DNA from 4 places in the Sphingobacterium sp. NGMCC 1.201703 genome. Region 4 is predicted to be linked to each of the others. Evidence: riboswitches for the same ligand, from Rfam matches in the RefSeq annotation. Region 4 holds a riboswitch; each other region holds the start of a gene.
What was found. Region 4 has a riboswitch for thiamine pyrophosphate ahead of thiS (sulfur carrier protein ThiS). Riboswitches for the same ligand answer to the same signal wherever they lie in the genome.
Positions count from the first base shown of each region.

Region 1 (5,833 bases), on a different contig from region 4:
TGCATTTCGTCCAACTTCCGAAAAGCAGCTTTACTTTCAAGAATCTCCCATTTCCCCTGATTGGACCTCAATACAAATAACTTCTCAATCAGATCCATAAACCGCTGATACATCCCCATAAAATTGACCAGTAAGGTCAACTCCGCAAATGGTATAAAAGGATATTGATAAAGCAGATCTGTATACGTACTTTTCTTTGCATCAATAGAAAAAGACCGGTTCTCATCCACACATATATTGTCCAGCGAAAAAGAATGCGAGGCTGTCGCTTCCAGGCCAAATGTATCCCAATCGTAATGAATTAGCACCTGTTCGCGATCGACAAAAAAAGACTTCACCAGGGGATTTCCATCCTCGTCCAGTATGGGCTGACCTTTCTCCTGAATATAAGCATTCAACGTAAAATGCGTCAAGTGAGGTGCTCCAGTAGCATATTTCCACAGCCCCTTCAGACGATAAGATGTACGCTCACGTTCGGCGACACCAGCAATCTGCCCACTCCCCCCAAAACATACCTGTTTTGAAGCGAAAATATCCCGTCCCACCAGCTGATCAATAAAACCGACAAAAAGATTGGCACCTGCACATAAAGTTACTGTCCACGCCAATCCGCCATCCCAATAGGCCAGCTCCTTCAAAAGGGAAAGCCCATTGACCAAATCCAGGCCTAAGCCGTTCAATGATTGTGGTACCCAAATTTTAAACCACTTGTTATCATAAATCAACGCTAACTGCTCCCTAGACAAACTTTTCTGTTGGATGCCTTTCATTTGCTGATCCCTTAGTACAGCGATAGTCGCATCACTCAGTTGCATATTTCTTTTCATTACTTAATATTCTCCGCCAATTAAAATAGCCACTAAAAGCCATCACAAATAAAAATAAGGTTAAACCAGCATATAGGAATAAACCTTTGTGCATAAGCAAAGGAATTGCCATCAGGTTACTGATGTTCAATAAAATCCAATTTTCAATTTTGCGCTTCGCCAACAACCACATCCCAGCCCAAGCTGTACAGGAAACAAAAGAGTCCCAAACAGGAACGTCCGAATCGGTTAAATGAACCAGACCAAAGTAGAATGATAGAAAGCCCGCTATACAGATAATACCAACAATCCACCAATCTCCAGCTGTATTGCGGCTGATTGGGACAACACGGTCACTGCTATATTTCCAATAGATCCAACCATAGATGCTCATTACCAAATAATAAACATGGAGCAGGATCTCCGCATATAGTTTGGCATGGAATAAGACATAAACCGATATAATGATACCTATTATCCCAAAGAGATAATTGATCGATTTATTTTGTCTTGAAAACCAAACCTGCAAAATGCCAAAACATACCCCCAGCCACTCAGCTAGGCTAGCTTGTTGTATTTGCTGGATTAAAGCATCAAAAATTGTATCAGAAGTCATTCAATTGTTTATTATTTCTTATATTATATAATAAACTTAGGCGGGTAAAAACAGCTGTTTTTATTGAAATTAAAATCCCTACGCCAGCATTATCCGGATCAGGTATATAAAAGCGATTGTACAAGGTTGCACAATCGCTTTTATTGGGTATAATCTCAGCCTTCGATGACAATGCATCCAAAGCACCCCATAAGTATATTTTGTAAATCGAAATTAATCGATATCAATTAATTTCAACGCTTTATGCGTGCGTATACGCGTCTCCCTACAAAGCTCAGCGTCATCGTTTAATGATTTGCCATGGGAAGGAATCATCTCCCGTAGTTTCTTGCGGTATTCATCTGATTTAGCACGTTCAGGGAAGCATTTCTTCAATAAGCTAATCATGATCGCCACTGAAGTAGATGCCCCTGGAGAAGCACCCAATAGCGCCGCAATAGAACCGTCTGCACTCGAAACCACTTCTGTACCAAACTCTAAAATCCCGCCTTTCTTCTCATCCTTTTTAATCACCTGAACACGTTGACCGGCTTTTTCAATAACCCAGTCTTCCAATTTAGCAGTTGGCATAAATTGCTTCAGAGACTCTAATTTATCTTTAGGAGATTTCATGACCTCAGTAATCAGATACTTGGTCAAAGGCAAGTTATCAAGTCCTGCCGATAACATCGGACGGATATTGGATAATTTGATCGATGCAGGTAAGTCAAAATAAGATCCCTGTTTTAGGAATTTGGTAGAGAAACCAGCATAGGGGCCAAAAAGTAAGGCTTGCTTGCCATCAATATACCGGGTATCCAGATGCGGTACCGACATCGGTGGCGCGCCGACAGATGCCTTACCATAAACTTTAGCATGATGTGTATTGATAATCTCTTCGTTTACACATCTCAACCATTGACCTCCTACAGGAAATCCACCGTAACCTTTTGCTTCTGGGATACCAGATTTCTCTAGTAATAATAAGGAGTGGCCTCCAGCGCCGATAAAAACAAATTTCGCTTTTAGCTCTCTCTTCACCCCGGTTTTCAAATCCTTCACTTCGATTTCCCAACGTCCATCGTCTTCGCGTTCGATATCGACAACTTCGTGGTTTAGGGATATTGAAATATTTTCTTTTTTTGCCAGGTTATTAATCAAATCACGCGTCAATGAACCGAAATTCACATCAGTACCGAGGTCCATCTTGGTTGCAGCAATTTTCTCTCCTGCATCCCTTCCTTCCATCATCAAAGGAATCCAGGATTTTAACAACTCAGGATCTTCGGTATATTCCATTCCCTTGAACAAGGTCTGGGTATTCATTGTCTCCCATCTTGTCTTTAGAAATTTCACATCTTTTTCACCAAAAACAGCACTCATATGTGGAATGCTGCGGATAAAATTCTCCGGTTGGGCGATAATACCTTTATCAACCAAGTATGACCAAAACTGCTTCGATACTTCAAATTGTTCGGCAATTTTAACCGCTTTATCAACCTTTACCGAACCATCTTTTTGCTCCGGTGTATAGTTTAATTCGCACAAGGCCGAGTGACCTGTACCAGCATTATTCCAAGCGTCAGAACTCTCAGCCGCCACAACATCCAAACGCTCAAGAATTTCAATATTAACGTCTGGGCTTAATTCATTGATTAGAGTCCCCAAAGTAGCACTCATAATACCGGCGCCGATCAGAACAACGTCAACTTCTTTATTTGATTTTTTGCTCATGTTTTTGTGATTGATGCAAATTTAATATAGTTTTTGGTAAACCCCCAAGCCTTTTGTCAAAAAACTGTACTTTTTAGAAGCACTTATTCAAAAATACCATTGATTTATTAAAATAATCCTAAGTATAAAGGAAATGCAACTTTTCAGCTTTTCGAAGCCTTTACTCAGGATATTGTTGATCGATACGGCTGTAAATAGCCCGAAATAAGACAAATATCCGAGCTTTTTAAATCGTTATTTATCGAAAGATTTTGTGTTATAATATAGTTTTAACATTTTTGCAAAAACATCAACGAATAACTTTACACTCTTATATGAAATTACTTGAAGGAAAAATTGCTTTGGTAACTGGAGCATCAAAAGGAATTGGAAGAAAAATTGCTGAAGTGTTTGCACAGCACGGCGCCAATGTCGCTTTCACTTACCTTTCGTCTGTAGAAAAGGGACAAGCGCTGGAAAAAGAGCTTCAAGCCTACGGAACAAAAGTAATTGGCTACCGCTCTGACGCTTCAAAATTTGAAGAAGCAGAACAGTTAATCAATGCAATCGTTGCGGATTTTGGAAGTCTGGATATCGTCGTCAACAATGCCGGCATCACAAAAGATGGCCTGTTAATGCGTATGACAGAAGAAAGCTGGGATGATGTCCTAAATGTCAACTTGAAATCCGTATTCAATGTTACAAAAGCTGCTTCAAAAATAATGATGAAAAACCGTAATGGTTCATTTATCAATATGTCTTCTGTTGTTGGCGTCCAAGGTAATGCTGGTCAATCAAATTATGCAGCTTCCAAAGCAGGTATTATAGGCTTCACCAAGTCCATTGCAAAAGAACTAGGTTCACGCAACATCCGTGCGAACGTGGTCGCACCTGGATTTATCCGTACGGAAATGACAGATATATTAGATCCTAAAGTAATCGCTTCCTGGGAAGCCGGAATTCCGTTAAAACGCGCCGGATCTCCCGAAGATGTAGCCAACGCATGTCTCTACCTAGCCTCTGATTTATCCGCATATGTGACTGGACAGGTTCTTCCTGTTGACGGCGGTATGTTGTAAGATATAGCAAACACTGGTGTCCCCAATCGACGCCAGTGTTTTCTCTATTATCCCGAATAGCAGAATTCGCCAGCAGGCTCTTTTACATTATTCCGACGCTAGAGCTTACGCTTTCCTACCCAATATTTCCAAATTTTAGCTAATTTTGTCCATCAAAATTTAAATGCTATGACGAATTGGGCGGATTTTTTTGCAATTCAAACAGAAGATGATTTTAATCAACAATGTTTAGAAACTTATCGCTTCCAGCTGCTGCATTGTCAGGTCTACCGCGACTATGTTTCGCTGATAGGCAAGGAAAAAAATCAAATCCAACATTATAGTGAGATCCCTTTCATGCCGATAGAATTTTTCAAAACACAAAGGGTACTGGCAGCCGGAATGGATCCCCAAATTATATTTTCAAGCTCGGGTACAACAGGTATGGTCACATCCAAACATCTTGTTGCTGATCTGTCCATCTATGAGCAGACTTTTCGACGTATATTCGAAAACTTCTATGGTCCGATTAGAGATATCGCTGTTTTGGCCCTACTCCCATCCTATCTCGAAAGAAGCGGTTCATCGCTGATCTATATGATCGACGACCTGATGAAACAGAGTAAACAGGCAGAGAGTAATTATTTTCTATACAATCATCAGGAACTATACAATACGCTTGTTCAATTAAAAGCAAAGGGAACGAAAACTATCCTTTTTGGTGTCACTTATGCCTTGCTGGATTTTATTGAACAATATGCTCTTGAATTTCCAGAGCTCATCATCATGGAAACCGGCGGAATGAAAGGTAAACGTAAAGAAATGGTCAAAGAGGAAATTCACCAGCTGCTTCAGGACGCTTTTAAGGTCAATGGAATTCACTCCGAATATGGTATGACTGAATTGCTGTCTCAAGGATACTCCTGTGGTCAGGGCATTTTCCATCTTCCGAAATGGATGAGAATATTAATCCGTGATACAAATGATCCTTTGAGCTTAATTTCTTCCAACAGAACAGGAGGAATCAATGTCATCGACTTAGCCAACCGATATTCGTGCTCATTTATAGCCACACAAGATTTAGGAAAAGTGTATGCCGATGGTTCATTTGAGATCTTGGGCCGTTTTGATCAAAGCGATATTAGAGGCTGTAATTTATTGGTTCAATAAAATAAAAAGCCCCATAATAAATTTATAGAGCTCTCTTTGCCTGTGCTATCTTGTATAGCGGTCATGGAATCTGTCTGCTATCTCAGGCTTGGATCTTCAAACGTATTTCCAGCGCGCATATCCCCCGAATCATATCCTTTTTTGAACCAGGCCATACGCTGCGCTGAAGTTCCATGCGTAAAGGATTCTGGCACGGCATACCCCTGGGCAGCTGTCTGCAACTTATCATCCCCCACAGCTTCTGCGGCTTTCATACCGTCTACGATATCGTTATAATCTATTTTTATGTCGGTATATTCATTGAGATAATGCGCCCATACACCAGCATAGAAATCAGCTTGAAGCTCGGTCATCACTGAAATCTTGTTATTTTCGCGTTCACTTAATTTCCCGCGGGCTTGATTGGTTTTAGGTAATAAGCCCACCAATTGTTGAATATGGTGCCCAACCTCGTGTGCAATAACATAGGCCATTGCAAATTCACCTTTCGC
Region 1 covers NZ_JBLOHD010000002.1:457,094-462,926, forward strand. The annotation lists gene ACK8HY_RS07235 (hypothetical protein) at 1-827, opposite strand, end outside; gene pnuC (nicotinamide riboside transporter PnuC) at 802-1,422, opposite strand; TPP riboswitch at 1,481-1,622, opposite strand; gene ACK8HY_RS07245 (malate:quinone oxidoreductase) at 1,636-3,135, opposite strand; gene fabG (3-oxoacyl-[acyl-carrier-protein] reductase) at 3,450-4,193, shown strand; gene ACK8HY_RS07255 (acyl transferase) at 4,362-5,342, shown strand; gene ACK8HY_RS07260 (neutral zinc metallopeptidase) at 5,420-5,833, opposite strand, start outside.
Region 1: it holds a riboswitch for thiamine pyrophosphate, as region 4 does, so the genes downstream of both, pnuC (nicotinamide riboside transporter PnuC) here and thiS (sulfur carrier protein ThiS) in region 4, are expected to answer to the same signal.

Region 2 (5,833 bases), 430 kb from region 4:
CCTTTGCTCGTGGAAGGAAATTATACCGCAGCATTTGCACTGGATCTGATGTTAAAAGATATCCGGCTGGCACAGCAAGCGGGAGCAGCCTATCCCCTACTGGACACCTTGCTCGAAACCTATCAAAAGGCACATGACAAAGGTTTGGGACAATTAGATGTGATCGGAATTATTGAATCAATAAAACCATCCGGAGTCTAAGTTTGTTTATCTGACACAATTTTGCTTATCAAGCGCAATAAGGACTTTCACAGGACATAAAGGTATCTTTAATCACACAGCCCATCTGACGGCTAATAAAATTAAGAACAGATGAAAACAGCTTTGACATTTTTTCTATTAACTATGGTTACCATGGGTATGAAAGCACAGGAGTTAAAACAAGTATCCTACAAAGACGGAACACAGCAACTGAACGGACTTATCACGTCCAACGCTAACAAAAAAGGACCCGCTGTCCTTATTTTACCCGCATGGAAAGGCATAGATAACGAGGCGAAACAAGCTGCATTGCAACTTGAAAAAGAAGGTTATATTGCTTTCATTGCCGATATCTATGGTGAAGGAAATATCCCCACAGACAATACGGCGGCTTCGAAAATTGCCGGACATTATAAAGCAGACTACAAGGCCTATCAGCAGCGCATTGCGGCTGCGCTTAAAAAATTGAAAGATGCAGGAGCTGATCCCGAAAAAATTGCAGTAATTGGTTACTGCTTTGGCGGAACCGGGGCACTGGAAACAGCACGCGCTGGTTTTCCTGTGGCAGGGGTGGTCAGTATTCATGGTGGACTCTCCAAATCAGCTGACAGACCTAATGCAGCGATTAATGTGAAAGTATTGGTTGAACATCCCGCCGCTGACAAAAGTGTATCAAAAGAAGATTATGACGGGTTAGTTAAGGAACTTAATGAAGGAAAAGCAGACTGGCAGATCATTACCTATGCCAATTCTGGTCATACCTTTACCAATCCGGAATCACCAGAATATAACCCTGTCATGGCCAAACGTGCCTGGGAGCATACTTTACTATTCCTAAAAGAAGTACTAAACTAAGACATATAAAGCCGAAGCTTCCCCTATTCAAATGAACTGTCATTCCAGATCAATAGCGCCTCATCCGATTATTTTTCAGTTATTGGTACTTCTGTTGTGCACGACTGTGGCACGATCCCAAACGATAAAATCAATGGAAATCGGGGCGCCTACCCAAGCGATCCTGTTCGTTACCAATGAATCCGATAAATCAACGGATTTCGCGATGCGTCTCCATGATCAAAAGGCAAATGAAATTATTAGACAGGTTCCCTATAGTACCACCAGACTCCTGGTCTCAAAAACAGATGCCCAAAAATTTACTTTTGTTGTCAACAAGCGTAAGTGGACAGTGGATGTACCGACCCTCAAACAACGAAATGCCATGATCCTGTTTGATGGTCAGAGCAGACCGAAAGTGATCTATGACAGTCAAAGCTATCTCCAGGCAGCAAAGCCTATATTGACAAATACTAAGCAGACAAGTACAGCTCAAAAAGCGCTTAAATACGATGCGAAACTATTCTTCGATTCAATAGCTGCTATTCCGTTTAAACCCTCCAGGCAATATGCTGCCGCCATCATTTCGCGGTCCAATCTTCCGATCTACTCCACGCAGAAAAAAGGCAAATATGACGGAACTTATATTTCGCAGACCTTTACAGGGGAGAACCTCGAAAAACCCAGCGGCATTATAACAACCGTTTATCAGCAAGGCAAAGAACTCTCGGCAAACAATTTGTCTAATGGGGTCAATTTTTACAGCAAATATTTTTACAACAAATGGGGATTAATCGATTCGATACAACAGCTTCAAGATAGCAAATGGTCCTCTAGTACAATTTATCAATACTTACCGCGCGCTATTCTCATTACCGATCCTGAACGGCAAACCGCCTCCATCCATCATTTAAATGATCAATATCAAGTGATCAGGGAGGAGTCCATCCACTTCGTTTACCAACGCATGCATTGGGTCGACCACCGTTACAATGAAAATGGGCAGCTTGTTGAGGAAGTTTCAGGGCTAAATGACGCTATCGAAAAACGTACATTGTATTATTATGAGAACCCAAAAGCAGACAATTTCTCTTCGTGGCAGGCATTTGACACGGCGGGAAAGCTCACTGCCGAATCCAAAATAGCTGTGCAAGGCAACGAAAGCACTTACCTGTTTTATCGTGATGGTACATTGGAATTGAAAATAGTATCAAAAGACCTGGGCAACCACCAATACGAGAGCACCGTATTTGACAAACAGGATAAAATTACCTCTAAAACAATACAAACAAAGGAAAGTTCCTCCAATTTTCAATAATTTAAACGCGCAAACTGAAATAGGAGGAAGCAATACACATTATTCGTCATTAGTGAAAGAACGGAAATTAATAAGTCAACGTCACCCTTTACTGTATTTTCTCGCTGTTTGGGCGAGAAGGACACAAAGAAAAGCCATTTGGTTATTGGATAATAAAAAGTACACAAAAACCAAATCTACAACAGCGCTGCAGTATCGCATCAAAAAACACCAGTCTGTTTTATTAAAAAAGCTGGGGGAAAACAATATGCAGCTGCAGATCAATAAAGTGACCAATCTAAAGATTGCAGCAAAGCAGATCAATGGTGTACTGATCCACCCCGGCGAAACTTTTTCATTCTGTAAACTAGTCGGTCAACCCACACGAAAAAAGGGCTATCTTCCAGGGATGGAATTGTCTTTTGGTGAAGCCCGGGCAGGTATCGGTGGTGGAATCTGCCAGATCTCCAACCTGATCCATTGGCTTGTTATCCATAGCCCACTGACAGTCACGGAGCGTTATCACCATTCTTTTGATCCGTTTCCCGATGATGGGCGTGTATTACCTTTCGGAAGCGGTGCAACAGTGTTTTACAATTATCGGGACTATCAATTTACCAACAATACACCCTATACGTTTCAGATTAATCTTTGGTTTACCGAAAAATGTCTTGAAGGTGAGCTCCGGATCGATCAGGAGCTCGATTTTGCCTATCACGTCATTGAAAAAGAGCATCAATTCCTTAAGATAGGTGATCAATTCTATCGAAAAAATGAAATCTGGCGGGAAAAATTCCTGAAATTTCAGGGTGGAAAGGTTGTTGATACGGAACTCCTGACGAAAAATTTTGCCCGCGTCACTTATAGCCCACCTGACTACACGGAATTGCCAACTGAAGATAATAAAAGTTTCTAGCAATTAAGCTAACTACGAAAGATCATTTTGACATCATCCTCTGCTCATTGTCGGCTCAATCTATTTCCCTACTCATACTGAAAATGTCGGTCAAATCGCTCGCAGTCATTTTTACTATTCCGGGACCGAATAAAAACAGGGGTTATAAAAAGTCCTTTTTTTTGTCTAAATTTGATATGGCTTTGGGGGTATTCTGTATAGAATTGAGATAGTCCCTTCGAACCTGATTCGGTTTATACCGGCGTAGGGAAAAGCAACCGCTTAGGTATATTGAAATATACCGGACAGCCCATCTGTCTCATTTCTTCCTGTCAAAGCCACGTACAAACATAGCGAACAAAAAGGAATGGAAGATTTAATTATCGATCTGTTAGCACAGGTCAGACGACAAAAACCACTTGTACATAATATTACGAATTTGGTGGTGATGAATAGCACCGCCAATGCGCTCCTTGCTCTTGGAGCTTCCCCAGTCATGGTTCACAGTCCATCCGAAGTGCGCGAGGTTGTTGACCTTGCCCAGTCATTGGTCCTCAACATCGGCACATTGAGTGAACTTACCGCCGAGTCCATGCTTGTAGCGGCAGAACATGCCAATAACATTGGCCGCCCTTGGGTGTTGGATCCAGTAGGCGCGGGAATATCCGCTTTTCGCAATGACTTACTGGCAAATCTCCTGGAGTTAAAGCCCACTGTGATACGGGGAAATGCATCAGAGATCATGAGCCTCTACAATTTCAACGAGGTCAATACCAAAGGTGTAGACAGCACTGCAGACAGCAAAGCTGCTATTGGCTTTGGTAAAGCATTACAAGAACAATTAGGATCTATCATCTGCATCTCCGGAAAGGTAGACTATATCCTGTCCGAACAGCATACCGCAGAGGTACACAATGGACACCCCTTGATGACCCAGGTTACCGGACTCGGTTGTAGCGCGACGGCACTCATCGGCGCATTTTTAGCAGTCACAGACCATCCTTTTGAAGCCGCGACCGCCGGTGTCTCCCTTTTGAGCTTAGCAGGTGAACTGGCAACAGCGCGATCCGCTGGTCCGGGTTCCTTACAGATGCATCTCTATGATGAGCTCTATCTGCTGAATGAAGAGCGTATCCGGATGCATCTCAACTTGAAGCATTATGGCAATTAATCCTCTATTTCCTTACCCCTTGTATCTGGTGATCTCCGAACGGGACTGCTACCCAAACCCTTGGCTCCATGTTGCCGAAGAAGCCATAATCGGCGGTGTGGATATTATTCAGTTGCGCGAAAAGAACGAAACGCCGACAGGCTTTCTGGAAAAAGCCAAGAAGCTAAAAAAGCTTACCGATCGTTACGGAATCCCTTTAATCATCAATGATGCCGTGGATATTGCGATTGAAATCGAGGCCTGGGGGGTGCATGTCGGACAAAATGATCGTCAACCTCTAGCAATAAGGGAAAAATACGGACATCGTCTTCAAATTGGCTGGTCGCTGGAAGTTCGGATACAACTTGACAGCAAACAGATGGCCGCTGTAGACCACCTTGGTATAAGCCCAATTTTTCCAACAAAAACAAAAACAGACACCATTACAACCTGGGGAATCAGTGGACTGGCTGAGTTACGTGATCTAACTGAAAAGCCCTTGATCGCCATCGGAGGCATGAACCTGGATACCAGCACAAGTGCCTGGCTGGCTGGCGCAGATTCCATTGCGGTCGTCTCGGCAATTTGCCAAAGTAAAAATCCAAGAAAGCATAGCGCCCAATTAAAGGAATTATTAACATGAACATAACGAAAAAATATACAGTGCCCACTGTACTGAGCATAGCGGGGTTTGATGGCAGTGGCGGAGCCGGTATCCAAGCCGATACGAAAACTATATCAGCCATTGGATGTTATGCCATGAACGTCTTAACGGCATTACCCGTGCAGAACACGCAAGGGGTACGAAATATTTACGAGATACCGACCCAAGCAGTACGTGAGCAATTGGATGCGATCTTCGATGATATTTATCCCGATGCGATCAAAATCGGGATGGTTCACACGGTTGAACTTGTCGAACTGATCAGCAGCTATTTGAAGGAATACCGTGGAACAATTGTCTTTGACCCCGTGATGGTGTCGACAAGTGGTCACAAGTTAATCCATGATGATACAATTCAAGCTTGTGTTGATCTACTTTTTCCAAAAGCCTCGGTTATCACGCCCAACCTGGATGAAGTCAGTGTACTTGTCGGAAGGACTATAGCTAAGGTCGAAGAAATGGAAAAAGCGGGCATTGAACTTCTTGAAAAAGGATGTCAGTCAGTGCTTATTAAAGGCGGACACCTTCAAAGTAGCGAGCTTACCTCTCTCCTCTTTCAGCAAAACGCATCAGCATTGGTATTTAAATCACAAAAAATTGACAGCAAAAATACACATGGATCCGGCTGCTCTCTTTCTTCCGCAATAGCGAGCCAATTAGCGCAGCAATTTCCCCTTGCTGAGGCCGTCGCTACCGCTTTAGATTATGTCCATGAGGCAATCAAAGGAAGCAAAGATCTCGTTATCGGCAAAGGAAATGGGCCACTTAATCATTTCCACAACCCTATTAAAC
Region 2 covers NZ_JBLOHD010000001.1:692,207-698,039, reverse strand. The annotation lists gene ACK8HY_RS02730 (NAD(P)-dependent oxidoreductase) at 1-201, shown strand, start outside; gene ACK8HY_RS02725 (dienelactone hydrolase family protein) at 313-1,056, shown strand; gene ACK8HY_RS02720 (hypothetical protein) at 1,190-2,353, shown strand; gene ACK8HY_RS02715 (VanW family protein) at 2,406-3,248, shown strand; TPP riboswitch at 3,423-3,515, shown strand; gene thiM (hydroxyethylthiazole kinase) at 3,595-4,398, shown strand; gene thiE (thiamine phosphate synthase) at 4,388-5,020, shown strand; gene thiD (bifunctional hydroxymethylpyrimidine kinase/phosphomethylpyrimidine kinase) at 5,017-5,833, shown strand, end outside.
Region 2: it holds a riboswitch for thiamine pyrophosphate, as region 4 does, so the genes downstream of both, thiM (hydroxyethylthiazole kinase) here and thiS (sulfur carrier protein ThiS) in region 4, are expected to answer to the same signal.

Region 3 (5,833 bases), on a different contig from region 4:
AATCCAGGTAAACCTTTTCGCGGTAGCCCAGGTTGGCCGAGGCAAATAAAGACTGGATCTGCCTACGTGAAATGGTTTCGGTCGCAGACTGCATTGGAGCGTCACGGTAGATGTTGCTTAACAGAAACTTATTGGCTAAGGCGAGCCTGGCCAGATCCAAAACAGTTCCATTTGAGCGTAAATCATTGATTGAGGTACCTGCTGTAAAATTTAAATCAAGCTGTTCCGCCCATTGTTTATTACCGGTTAATAATAGATCACCATATAAGGCCGTGCTTTCGCTGCGGTCGATATTATAACGGCCATTGTCGCCCAGTTTGCCGTCGATCGGCAGGCCCGACAATACACCCTGTGTTCCGGCATAGATGCGGCGTTCCCAGTGATCCCAGCGTTTGTTCAGGGTTCCGCGGGCACTTACCGACAGCCAGTCCGTTAGGGTATAGCGGAATTGTGCCTGTCCGATAATATTATCCCTTTTTTGATCTGTAGGAATGCGGTTGAGCACCCAGTACGGATTTTGCTGATGATGCGTTCCGGTGAGTTTAGCGTCAGCATTGATATTCCACCAATCCTGTAAGTAGAAGTTGCGGCTTTCGGAGAAATATTCGAAATTTTTGTACTTCTCAAAATCCTGCCCCCGTGGAAACAGGTATAAGCCCGCTATTGGACTGAAGTACAGCCCTGAGGAAGGGCGATTATGAATATTCTGACGCGAATACATCAAGCTTCCGTCAAAGAAGAGCTTATTGTCAAAGAAATTCATCGAATTTCGAAAGGTTGCGCTATGCTGTTTAAAGGTGTTGGTTGGCAGTATCCCCTTGTTGCTGGTGTTGGCATAGGAGAAATAATTCTGTATGCGATTGGTTCCACCGCTCAGCGCCAGGGTATTGATAAAGGTTGTACCAGTATTGTAGAAATCTTTTACAGGATCAGCAAAATTACCTTTTTCACCCCAGCTTTCCTCGCTGGAAGGGGTGGTCTGTCCATAGCGGTATTGCAATTTGGGCAGGTAAAATGCTTTGTCAGCCGTGAATCCACTGGAGAGGTCAATTTTCAGATTTCCTTCGGCACCCTTTTTTGTGGTGATCATAATGGCACCATTAGCCCCTTGGCTACCGTACAATGCCGATGCAGACGCACCCTTCAATACGTTGATGGCGGCGATGTCATCCGCATTTAAGGTGCTCAGGATATCCCCACGGTCGGTACCTCCGCCAAAGGCGCCTGAGTTGCCACTACCGTCTGTATTTGTGATTGGGAGACCGTCAATAACATACAAAGGCTGGTTGTTGCGGTTTGATTTAAATCCGCGTAGTACAATGTTTACGGATCCGCCCATACCCGATGAACTGCGATTGATCTGCACACCCGAGACTTTACCGGTCAGGTTGTTCATGGGATTGACATCTTTCACCTTGGTCAGTTCGTCACCTTTTACGACCTGCGTCGAGTAGGTCAGGCTCTTGGCTTTACGCTGAATACCCAGCGCAGTGACCACGACAGTCTCTAGGGCAGACGATTTGCTTGTCATTTTGATGGTGATGTCGCTTTCTTGTGCCGTTACGGTACGTCTTGCATCTTCATAACCCACCAGTGTAACCAGTAGTTTGACTGCGCCCTGCGGTACATTTAATGTAAATTTCCCCTGATCGTCGGTGGAGGTTCCGATGGAGGTAGATTCTAGCCGGATCGTTGCACCTCCCAAGGGGGCATTGGTGGCGAGGTCCACAAGGCTTCCTTTTAGCATGCGTTGTTGACCATGGGCCAGTGGGACGATCACTAGCCATAGAAGTAAAAAAGACAGAATTTTACTCATAATCATGTAATTAAAAATTGGTTAAAAATAATGTTTGACCCAAGTAGATGAAGATCCAAACGCCGACAAGCCGAATCAACTTTAGCATTGTTTATATAAATGTAAAGGAAAAGTTACGAAATAAAAAGACTTTTTTTTAAAATTTTTATAGGAATGTAATTGTCTGATAATTAGTTGTATATGTGGTTTTGAAATAAGTGGTTACTATCGAATGAGCTGGCAAGGGAGTAAAGAGAGCCTATATTTGCGTGAAATTGGCTCCATCCGACGATAGTCTGGGAACAAGGAGTGTGCTTACGTATCTCAGTCGATATACCAAAGCGTCTTTTGTGAGTCGTCACATTCGATTTTAGCTATAGATTTAACTAATGGCTTTATCGATATCCTGATGTCATACAATCAGGAAAAGCTCCAAGAGCTTTTGCGACAACTTCTATTCTTAGAAAAAAAGGAATTACATCAGTTCCATTTTAAAGAATAATATAACCTTCACCAACACTAGGTTGAAAAACGTTTAAATTATTTAACATAGCTAAAACTAAAAACCGCTAGCTGTTGTCCTATTATTGGAAGCATTTAGGGGTGGTTTGAAAAAATCTGAGAATATACCCATAGCACCTGATCCAGGTAATGCTGGCGAAGGAAAAATGTTTCCTGGGGCTTTGGTTAAGACCAAGGCCCTTTTTTTATCGTTTCATTACCAACGTTTAAGCAAACCTAATGTTTCATGCATAACGAAGGCTTTCGGGTAGGAAGGTCGTTGCGGTATAATTTTTAACGATCGGTGTGGATTCCATTGCCTGACTATTCCCAAATTAAGAAATATATGTACATTTAAATGTGAAAATACGACTAGACAGTCAAAATGAAATTAAAAGAACGGAAAGATAGTCCAATGACTGACACACTCAAAAAATACCTGTCCTTAACCGGAGCCCTTACAGACGAGGAGATCAACTTTTCTGCGGATTTCTTCAAACCTATCAGCTTGAAGAAAGGTGATTTTTTTATTAAAGAGGGTGATACCTGCCGTTATATTGGATTTATTGTCCGAGGTGCTGTAAAGGCATATGCTATTGACAAAGAAGGAAAAGAAAATATAACCTGCTTCAAGTTTGAAAATGAATTTGCCACCTCATTTTCGGAATTTGTGGCGCAGGAAAAATCCAGAAGGAGTATCAGGGTGATCGAAGATAGCATCATCTATGGGATAAGCCATCCCGACTATCTGAATCTGCTTGGTCAGGTTACCGCCTGGAACAATATTATAAAATCGGTGATAGCGCGGGAGTATAGCCAAAAGGAGCTTTACCTGCTGAATTACAACAATCGGTCGGCTTTGGATAAATACCGTCATGTCTTGACGAACGAACCGATGCTCATCCGGCGTGTAGCCACACAAGATCTAGCATCGTACCTAGGTATTACGCAACGTTCGCTTACCCGGGCCAAGGGGCAATTGCACCGATCCAAGGAATTATAGGACAAATGTCCTTATGCCGTCCGGATCAGCGATGTAGATTTGCACAAAAAAATATGTTACGTCACATCGCTCCCGAGGTGGTTCAGATTTCACTGATGCCTCGAAACAGTATCAACTGCTATATTATCGAAGGTGTATTGGTCGACTCCGGAATACGGAGTTCGTATGCCACTGTCAAGAAAGCGCTCGAGGAACTACCCGTTTATCAACATGTCCTGACACACGCACATGCAGATCATCAAGGCTGTAGCGATCAGCTATGTGATGAATTCGCAATACCCCTGCTCTGCCATCCCAACGAAGTGTTTCGGGCTGAAACGGGTATGGTTACCAAAGCCTATCCAAGACCGCAACATTGGATTGCAAAACTTCAACAAAAGTATTGGGCAGGTCAGGGACATAAAGTCCAACGGACAATTGTTGAAAACGACATGATCGGAAACTTTCGGGTCATTGAGACACCCGGACATTCAGCAGGTCATATCTCTTTATTCCGAGAGCGGGATGGTGTACTGATCATCGGAGATGCGGCAGTCAATATGAACCTGCTCACGACGGCAGTCGGACTACGGCTGCCGCCAGGTCTATTCACCACGGATCAGCAACGCAATATCCAATCGCTACAGAAGCTGGCCAAACTGAAGCCTGCCATCATCTGTTTCGGCCATGGACCGGTCATGATCAATAAAAGCGGGACGTTTGAGCAATTTGTGGCTAAATGCAGCGAGCTTTAATACCAATGGAGGAACATCCTTCTTCCAGACCAGCTTTACGCTGGATGACCATACCTTGAATGGCTTCTCTCATCTCTTTGCCTGAGTGACTGTTTTGATTTCATCTAACTTGATTTTGTAGGTGTGATAAAACGGAACGAAACTATTCGTTAACGTTTCATTTAGGAACTCAAGTTCGCCGTCAAAATAGTTAAAGATTTGAGGGATATAATTGGGGTTGTCAACGATAAAGCGATCTGTATTTTTTAAAAATTCATTTTCTAATTCAATTTCAATATTGATATTGACAATATTTTTGAGTTGATAAAGCCCCAAAAGAAATATTGGAACGGATTTATTCAAATTAGCATCTCGGTACCAGCCCGAGGATAGCCATTGGCATCTATTATACAACTGTTCCATTTCCGCAAAGTTAGTTTTGCATAGCTTGTCATCTTCTGTCGTCAATCCGTATAGATATTGTAAGAGAGCCCTATCAAATTTTGATGAAACTTCACCAATAAATTTTGAATATTGTTCGAGGGTCAGCGTTTTTAAATCGGGATTGGTCAAAATTGTTCTGAGTAAGTTCCCGCTCAATAGAAGCGTTGTATCATAAAATACATTCGTATTAAAGCCTAAAGACTTGGGATATTCTATATCCCGCAGTGCAATATCATTATTGATTAGACTTTCGACTACGTTCCAGTCATTAGCTCCGGGAATATACGCCCTTTGGAGAGACCTTAACCGCGAATAAGTAAATACGCCATTTAACAAATGACTATAATCGTTTTGAACGATAGCATGATAAATTGACACATTTAATATCGCCAGTATTGCATCATTGTTAAGGTTCATAAAAAACAATTCTTCGATGGACAGTTTATGATACTGTCTTCCCCAGGCATTAGAATTAAACAAATCTCGATAACCATTCCCTGATGCAATCCGAACTCGATTTAATGATTTTTTTAACGATTGCTGTATCTCATCAAAATTTTGATAGATCGCATTACTAAAATTCTTTTCAATCTTTTTCATTGGTCAAATTATCTATAGATGTTTCGACGTTTCACTCAAATGTTCCATTTCACTTCTTTTATTATCCAGTTCCAATGAAATAGCAACGATACATCATTAGAACTGATCGAAAGTATAGGACCTCAATTAAATATATACGATAATTCTGGGATATTCTGACACGATTTATTATTCGCCCTTGATGGCTTTATATTTGTCTACCTGACAGGGGATGACGTACGGCACCAATACCCGAATTCGCAAGTCTTCATTTTTAACCCAGCTGTAAAGACCAAGGCATCACATTCAATTTATACAGTCGGGCAGAACTATGCAAAACGGTTATACTAGTAATAATGTTTATTTTAAAAGATAAATAAAAGATCTATAGTTGGTTGCGATGAGAGATTCAAATCAAATTGTATATTAACCTACCGCCAAGTAATATGTTTGAATTTTCCATGTAGACTGATTTCTAAATAGCGGCACTGAGCATGCAAAATCTAGGCATTATATTAATTAATCAAGGGTATTATCCAAAAGAGCTTATGAAGAAAATATTATTATTAAATACACTGTTGTTTCCATTGATAGGGGCGGCTCAATTACAGACAGTATTTTAAAGATCGAATGATTTAAAACTAGTTACGTTTTTTGACAGATTCATCTATAAGTTTCAATAGATGATCAACAGTTTTAGCTACTTCTTCTTTCCGCACCACCAATGTCTTTTTTTCTAGACCAGAAGGAAGCGAAATCCTGCCATTAAACTCAGGAAAAAACAAATTAATTTTTTCC
Region 3 covers NZ_JBLOHD010000002.1:286,103-291,935, reverse strand. The annotation lists gene ACK8HY_RS06560 (SusC/RagA family TonB-linked outer membrane protein) at 1-1,816, opposite strand, end outside; TPP riboswitch at 2,385-2,478, shown strand; gene ACK8HY_RS06555 (Crp/Fnr family transcriptional regulator) at 2,682-3,299, shown strand; gene ACK8HY_RS06550 (MBL fold metallo-hydrolase) at 3,353-4,033, shown strand; gene ACK8HY_RS06545 (hypothetical protein) at 4,103-5,056, opposite strand; gene ACK8HY_RS06540 (hypothetical protein) at 5,677-5,833, opposite strand, start outside.
Region 3: it holds a riboswitch for thiamine pyrophosphate, as region 4 does, so the genes downstream of both, ACK8HY_RS06555 (Crp/Fnr family transcriptional regulator) here and thiS (sulfur carrier protein ThiS) in region 4, are expected to answer to the same signal.

Region 4 (5,833 bases):
TCAAGCCACTAATACGATTTGAAAAACCGATGATCGAATCCAATCGATTAACGATCAATTGTTGATCCTCGCCCTTATAAAGAAGAGCCTCATCCATATTAGCGACCATAATGGTACGGTCGGAAGAAAAGACCACATCCGGCGCAATGTTCTTAAGCGAATCCAATGTCAGCACCCATTGATCATGGGTTGTTTTACCTTTTTGAAAATACGGAACAGGAATAAATCCATTGCCGAAAGTAAGTTCAATTTCTCCTGTTGTTGTATAATTATTCGCGGTATAGATCAAATAAACCAACCCTCCGTATTGATCTACTGTAAACGATTGCGTTCCCGGCTGTAGATCAAAGTATTGTCTCACAGGCCTGATATTATCCCTAAAAGGAGTACCGATCGCAAGTCGGGCTCCTGTTGAACCAGCTTTGACGTTAACAGTTACCGTTATTGTACTATTGGGAGCAGCATAAAATCCCGTTGCCTGCATATCGTTGTGATTTGCCCTGAATTGCAATCGATCGGTCTCTGTCGATGCCGAAGGCATTACTTTGAACGTTTGTACACTATCTGCAATGGCCAATTTGACCGGTTCAGGATCATTAGGCACCGGATGCATCCAACCACCATCCTTTTTACAGGAGGTAAATAAGCCGACAAAGCAGATTGCAATTACATAAAAGATGTTTTTCTTCATTGGTTTTCAAAATTAAGTTTATAAACAGTTTAAAACTTTGGTAAAAAATTAGTAGTAGGATTATAATCGCTATGACCAATATAGAAGTAAATTATTCAATAAATCCGAGCAATCGATTGCGCAACAAACGAAAACGTTATCGTGTACAATAAACACAATAAGTTAAAAAGAACTAAAATTAACTATCGTAAATAAAAACCTCCTTTAATAGGTAAAATAAAGTATAACTGGCTCACAAATGGGATATCGTCCTTAATAGGCTTTGCTTTTGCTAAAAAAGAGCGGCTGACAATCCATTTATACGTGGACTGTTCACTGGTTAATGATCACCTTTCTTCGGATCAAATTCGGATCATATTCGCTAACAGCCAGACAGGTGGCTGAGCCAGAGCAGACCTGAGGCAGATTCGATGCAGAAATTGTTTGGGTAAAACCGGCCACCGATCTGCAGCAATATTGGTCAGTACCGCAAACGATCCGAATAAGGTCCGAAGATAATAGCAAGAAAAGCCCCGCCAATGACAACCATATCCAGTAGAAAAAAATAGGATGTAAACCAGGCCTATTATTTTAATTCCAAATCCATTTGATATTTCCCTGCTTCCAACTGGACTGCACCGCTACTGCGGATATTCGCTGGCGGATAAAAGGTTGCCGTCGCATTCGCCGGTATCTCGACAGTGTATTCGATTTTGTTTCCATTTACTCGCCAACTGGACACAATTTTACCATAAGGCGATTGATAAGAAATCGAGGATTCCTTGAGCTCCTTCGGGAAAATAGGTTTTAACAAGACATGTTTAAAGCCAGCCTGTGTTGGATCTGGCAGGATACCGCCAATGGATTTAAAAAACCAGCCGCCGATCTCGCCAAACATCATATGGTTATCCGAAATATCCCGCGTCGCCTGTAGGTCCCAATTTTCAAGCAAGGTGGTTGCACCATTGACAATCCACCAGCCCCAGGAGGGATAAGTATCCTGTACGGCGACTTTATACGCCGTCTCGCCGTAACCATTATCCTTCAATGCATTCAGCAGTGCTTTAGCCCCAAGTACACCAACATCCAAATGAAAATTGGTCTCTTCTACCCGCTTATTTAAGTTGGCTGCAACTTTGGCTTTCATCGCCTCGGGTACCAGGCCCCAATATAAGGGTACACTTAACTCGGTCTGTGTCCCTGTACTGTAGATCCCTGTTGTGGTATCCAAAAATTTCGTATTGATCGCGTCTTTGATCTTCTGGCTCAATCGTTCATATTTCTGCTGATCACCGGTCTTTCCAAACATTTTTGCGGCCGCGGCTAAGATCGTCGCATCCACATAAAAGTACACCGACGAAGTTAGCTCAAGATTAGATTGCGATTTGACGGGTACCCAATCTCCACGACCAAAGGTGGTCAGTCCATTCGGACTAATTCCGTCCACGTAATCCACATAACGCTTGATATTGTCATAACATTCTGCCAGTAACTTTGCATCACCGTAAAACAAATAGGTCTGCCAGGGAATAATGGCGATGGTACTTGTCCAATCCAAGCCATTTGCCGTACCATATCCCCAGCCGCCGGTCGGAATGATATCGGGCAACACGCCGTTTTCCTGCTGCTCATCCCGATGATCCGCCATCCATTTCTCATAAACGGTAATCCCGTCAAAATTATAATAGGCGGTTTCAATTGCGAGGTGCCCATCCCCCGTCCAACCATTTTTCTCCCGTTGTGGGCAGTCCGTGGGATAACCCATCAAGTTGGACAGGTAGGCGTTGTTAGTCGCTTCCCACAACCCATTGATCAACGAAGAAGAGGTTTTCAGCTGGCCAATGGGCCGTACATCACTATGCATAAAATAAGCCGTAACAGCCGATTCATCCACTGCAATTGGTTCACTGCTGCTCAGCTCAACATAACGGAAGCCCTTATAGCCAAATTTCGCCATAAATTCATCCATTTTCCTGCCACTCAGTGTCAGGATATCGGTCTGAAAGGGTTCCAGATCTTTGTTTCCACGGTAATATACATCAATATTGGACTGATCCAAGCGGCCATTTGCCTGCACGCGTTCGCCATGCTTGATTTTGACCACCGTCCCGGCTTTCCCAGCGATCTTGATCTTCGTTACACCAGCCATATTTTGCCCCATATCAAAGACATAGGTCCTGTCATCGATTTTTTTTATTAATTTCGGTTTATACGATCTGACCAGCCGTATCGGTACCATCTGCTGGGAGACGATATTTGCGGAAGGTGGTTTCCGATACTGCACTGCATGCCATTCTGAATCATCAAAGGCTGCTGTATCCCATCCTGGCATTTCCAGACGGGCATCATAATGTTCACCGGTATAAATATTATTGTAGCGGATCGGTCCTGCCGCAGTCTTCCAGGTTTGGTCTGAACTTACTGTTTCTTCAGTACCGTCCTCATAGACAATACGCAAATCCAAACAAAATGTCGGACGATCCCGCCAGGGTGCCTTGTCAAAATTCCATACCGCCAGGGCTTGATGGTTATACCAGCCGTTTCCCAAAACAATAGCGAGGACATTGTCGCCCTGCTGAAGCTGTCCGGTCACATCTTCCACCAGATACAATGTGCGTTTATCAAACCGAGTATACATGGGATCAAGGCGGTGATCGCCGATTCGCTTGCCATTTATGGACAGCTCATAAAGTCCTGCTGCCGCAATATAGGCCCGGGCCGACTTGATTGCTTTGGCTGCTTTAAAAGCCTTTCTGAAATAAGGGGCCGCCTGTTCGTGAATGTCCTGCTTATCATTGATCCATTTTCCCTTCCAGTTCTGCATCCCCATCATCCCTGTTTCGAACGAGGCGATGGAGGATGTGCTTGGCTTTCCATTTTTGTCCCAGACAAGGACTCTCCAAAAATATTTTGTCTGCGGTTCCAAAGTCGATCCATCATACTGAACCAAGATGTCGGAATTAGACTGCTTTCCACTATTCCAAATACGGGATTTATTTTTCACTAGGGCTGTTGAATCCCTGTCTACCAAGATTTGATAAGCAGATTGCTTTGCGCCCTGTCGCTTATCATCCAGCTGCCAGCTTAAACGGGGATTTAATTTGTCTACACCCAAGGGGTTCTCCAAATGTTCGCATCGGAGTGCAATAGGTACACATTCTTTTTGCTGCTGTGCATGCAATAACGTCCCCATGCTCAGCATGATCATCAGTAAAGTCTTCCTCATATTTCGTAGATACATGTTGACCTCTTGTGTTTCCCACGATGAAAATAGAATGCGTTTCCTAAGAAATCAGGGATGAATTCAGCAGGTTTACAAAAGGACGTTAAATTGTTTTAGTTGATTTAAAAACGAATATATCAAATATTTTCAACATAATAAACAGCCTTGTCTTATTGCAACAGTATTTAAAATTAACAGGGATGTTTTGGATTTTTCATCAAAATAGTCCTATATTAGTTGCGACTTTAGGGGTGTCTGCATATGCGGGCTGAGATTTTACCCTTATAACCTGATCCAGATCATACTGGCGTAGGGAAAAGTAAGCTGTCTACAGGATACATTACCGTATCTTATTGTAGCCATTCCTAAAGTTTTACCAAAAAAATAAAAGGAATGGAACTTACAATCAATCATCAAATCCGATTTTTCGACCCCGCGCCAAATTCGCTAGCCGATCTTTTACAGGTTGAACTTTCCGGTAAAACACAAGGTGTCGCTGTAGCCGTCAATAACCAGGTTATTCCCAAAGACGATTGGCCAAACACATCCCTACGTGCCAGTGACCAGATTCTACTTATTACCGCTACGCAAGGTGGTTAACCATCTTTGGAACTTATTCAATATACCTAATTTCTCCTTAACATGACATCAGAAAAAATCACACAGACCGCTTTTCCAAACTCAACCAAAGTTTTTGTTCCTGGAACACTCTATCCCATTCAGGTCGCCATGCGCCAGATTTCGTTGAGCCCTACCAAATTAAGCAATGGACAGATCGAAGTCAACCCGCCAATCACCATTTATGATACCTCAGGTCCCTATACAGATGGAACCCAGGAAATTGATATTCGTAAGGGACTTCCCCGGCTACGGGAACAATGGATCCTAGACCGTGGTGATGTGCACCAGCTGGACGGTATCAGTTCGCGGTACGGACAAGAACGCCTAGCAGATACAAGCTTAGATGAGCTTCGTTTTGCCTACAGCCATAAGCCGAAAGTTGCGGCACCGGGAAAAAATGTAACGCAATTGCATTATGCCAGAAAAGGTATCATTACGCCGGAAATGGAATATGTCGCCATTCGTGAAAATCAACGTATAGCCCAACTAGCCGACAGTACACCCGGAATGGATCATCAGCATCCCGGGGAGAACTTCGGCGCCCGGACAGCTGGAAAATATATTACACCGGAATTTGTCCGGGAGGAAATTGCTGCCGGTAGAGCTATTATACCCAATAATATCAATCATCCCGAGAGCGAACCGATGATTATCGGCCGTAATTTTCTGGTAAAAATCAATGCCAACATCGGCAATAGCGCCGTCAGCTCCAGCATCGAAGAAGAAGTCGAAAAAGCAGTATGGGCCTGCCGCTGGGGCGCCGATACCATCATGGATCTGTCTACAGGCAAAAATATCCACGAAACCCGCGAATGGATTATTCGCAACTCACCCGTGCCGATCGGTACTGTTCCGATTTATCAGGCGCTTGAAAAGGTGAAAGGTGTTGCCGAAGATCTCACCTGGGAAATATTTCGGGACACGCTGATTGAGCAGGCGGAACAGGGAGTTTCCTATTTCACGATCCATGCCGGTGTTCTCTTGCGCTATATTCACCTAACCGCAAAACGCGTGACCGGCATTGTGTCAAGGGGTGGCTCCATTATGGCTAAATGGTGTCTATTCCATCATCAGGAAAACTTTCTCTATACCCATTTTGACGAAATCTGTCAGATCATGAAGCAGTATGATGTTGCTTTTTCACTGGGTGACGGTCTGCGCCCCGGTGCTATCGCAGATGCCAATGATGCAGCCCAATTTGCCGAACTGGAAACCTTGGGGGAATTGACAAAAATTGCCTGGAAACACGATGTACAAGTGATGATCGAGGGACCGGGCCACGTGCCGATGCAATTGATCAAAGAAAATATGGAAAAACA
Region 4 covers NZ_JBLOHD010000001.1:1,118,594-1,124,426, reverse strand. The annotation lists gene ACK8HY_RS04630 (M60 family metallopeptidase) at 1-691, opposite strand, end outside; gene ACK8HY_RS04625 (family 78 glycoside hydrolase catalytic domain) at 1,257-3,896, opposite strand; TPP riboswitch at 4,131-4,226, shown strand; gene thiS (sulfur carrier protein ThiS) at 4,287-4,493, shown strand; gene thiC (phosphomethylpyrimidine synthase ThiC) at 4,536-5,833, shown strand, end outside.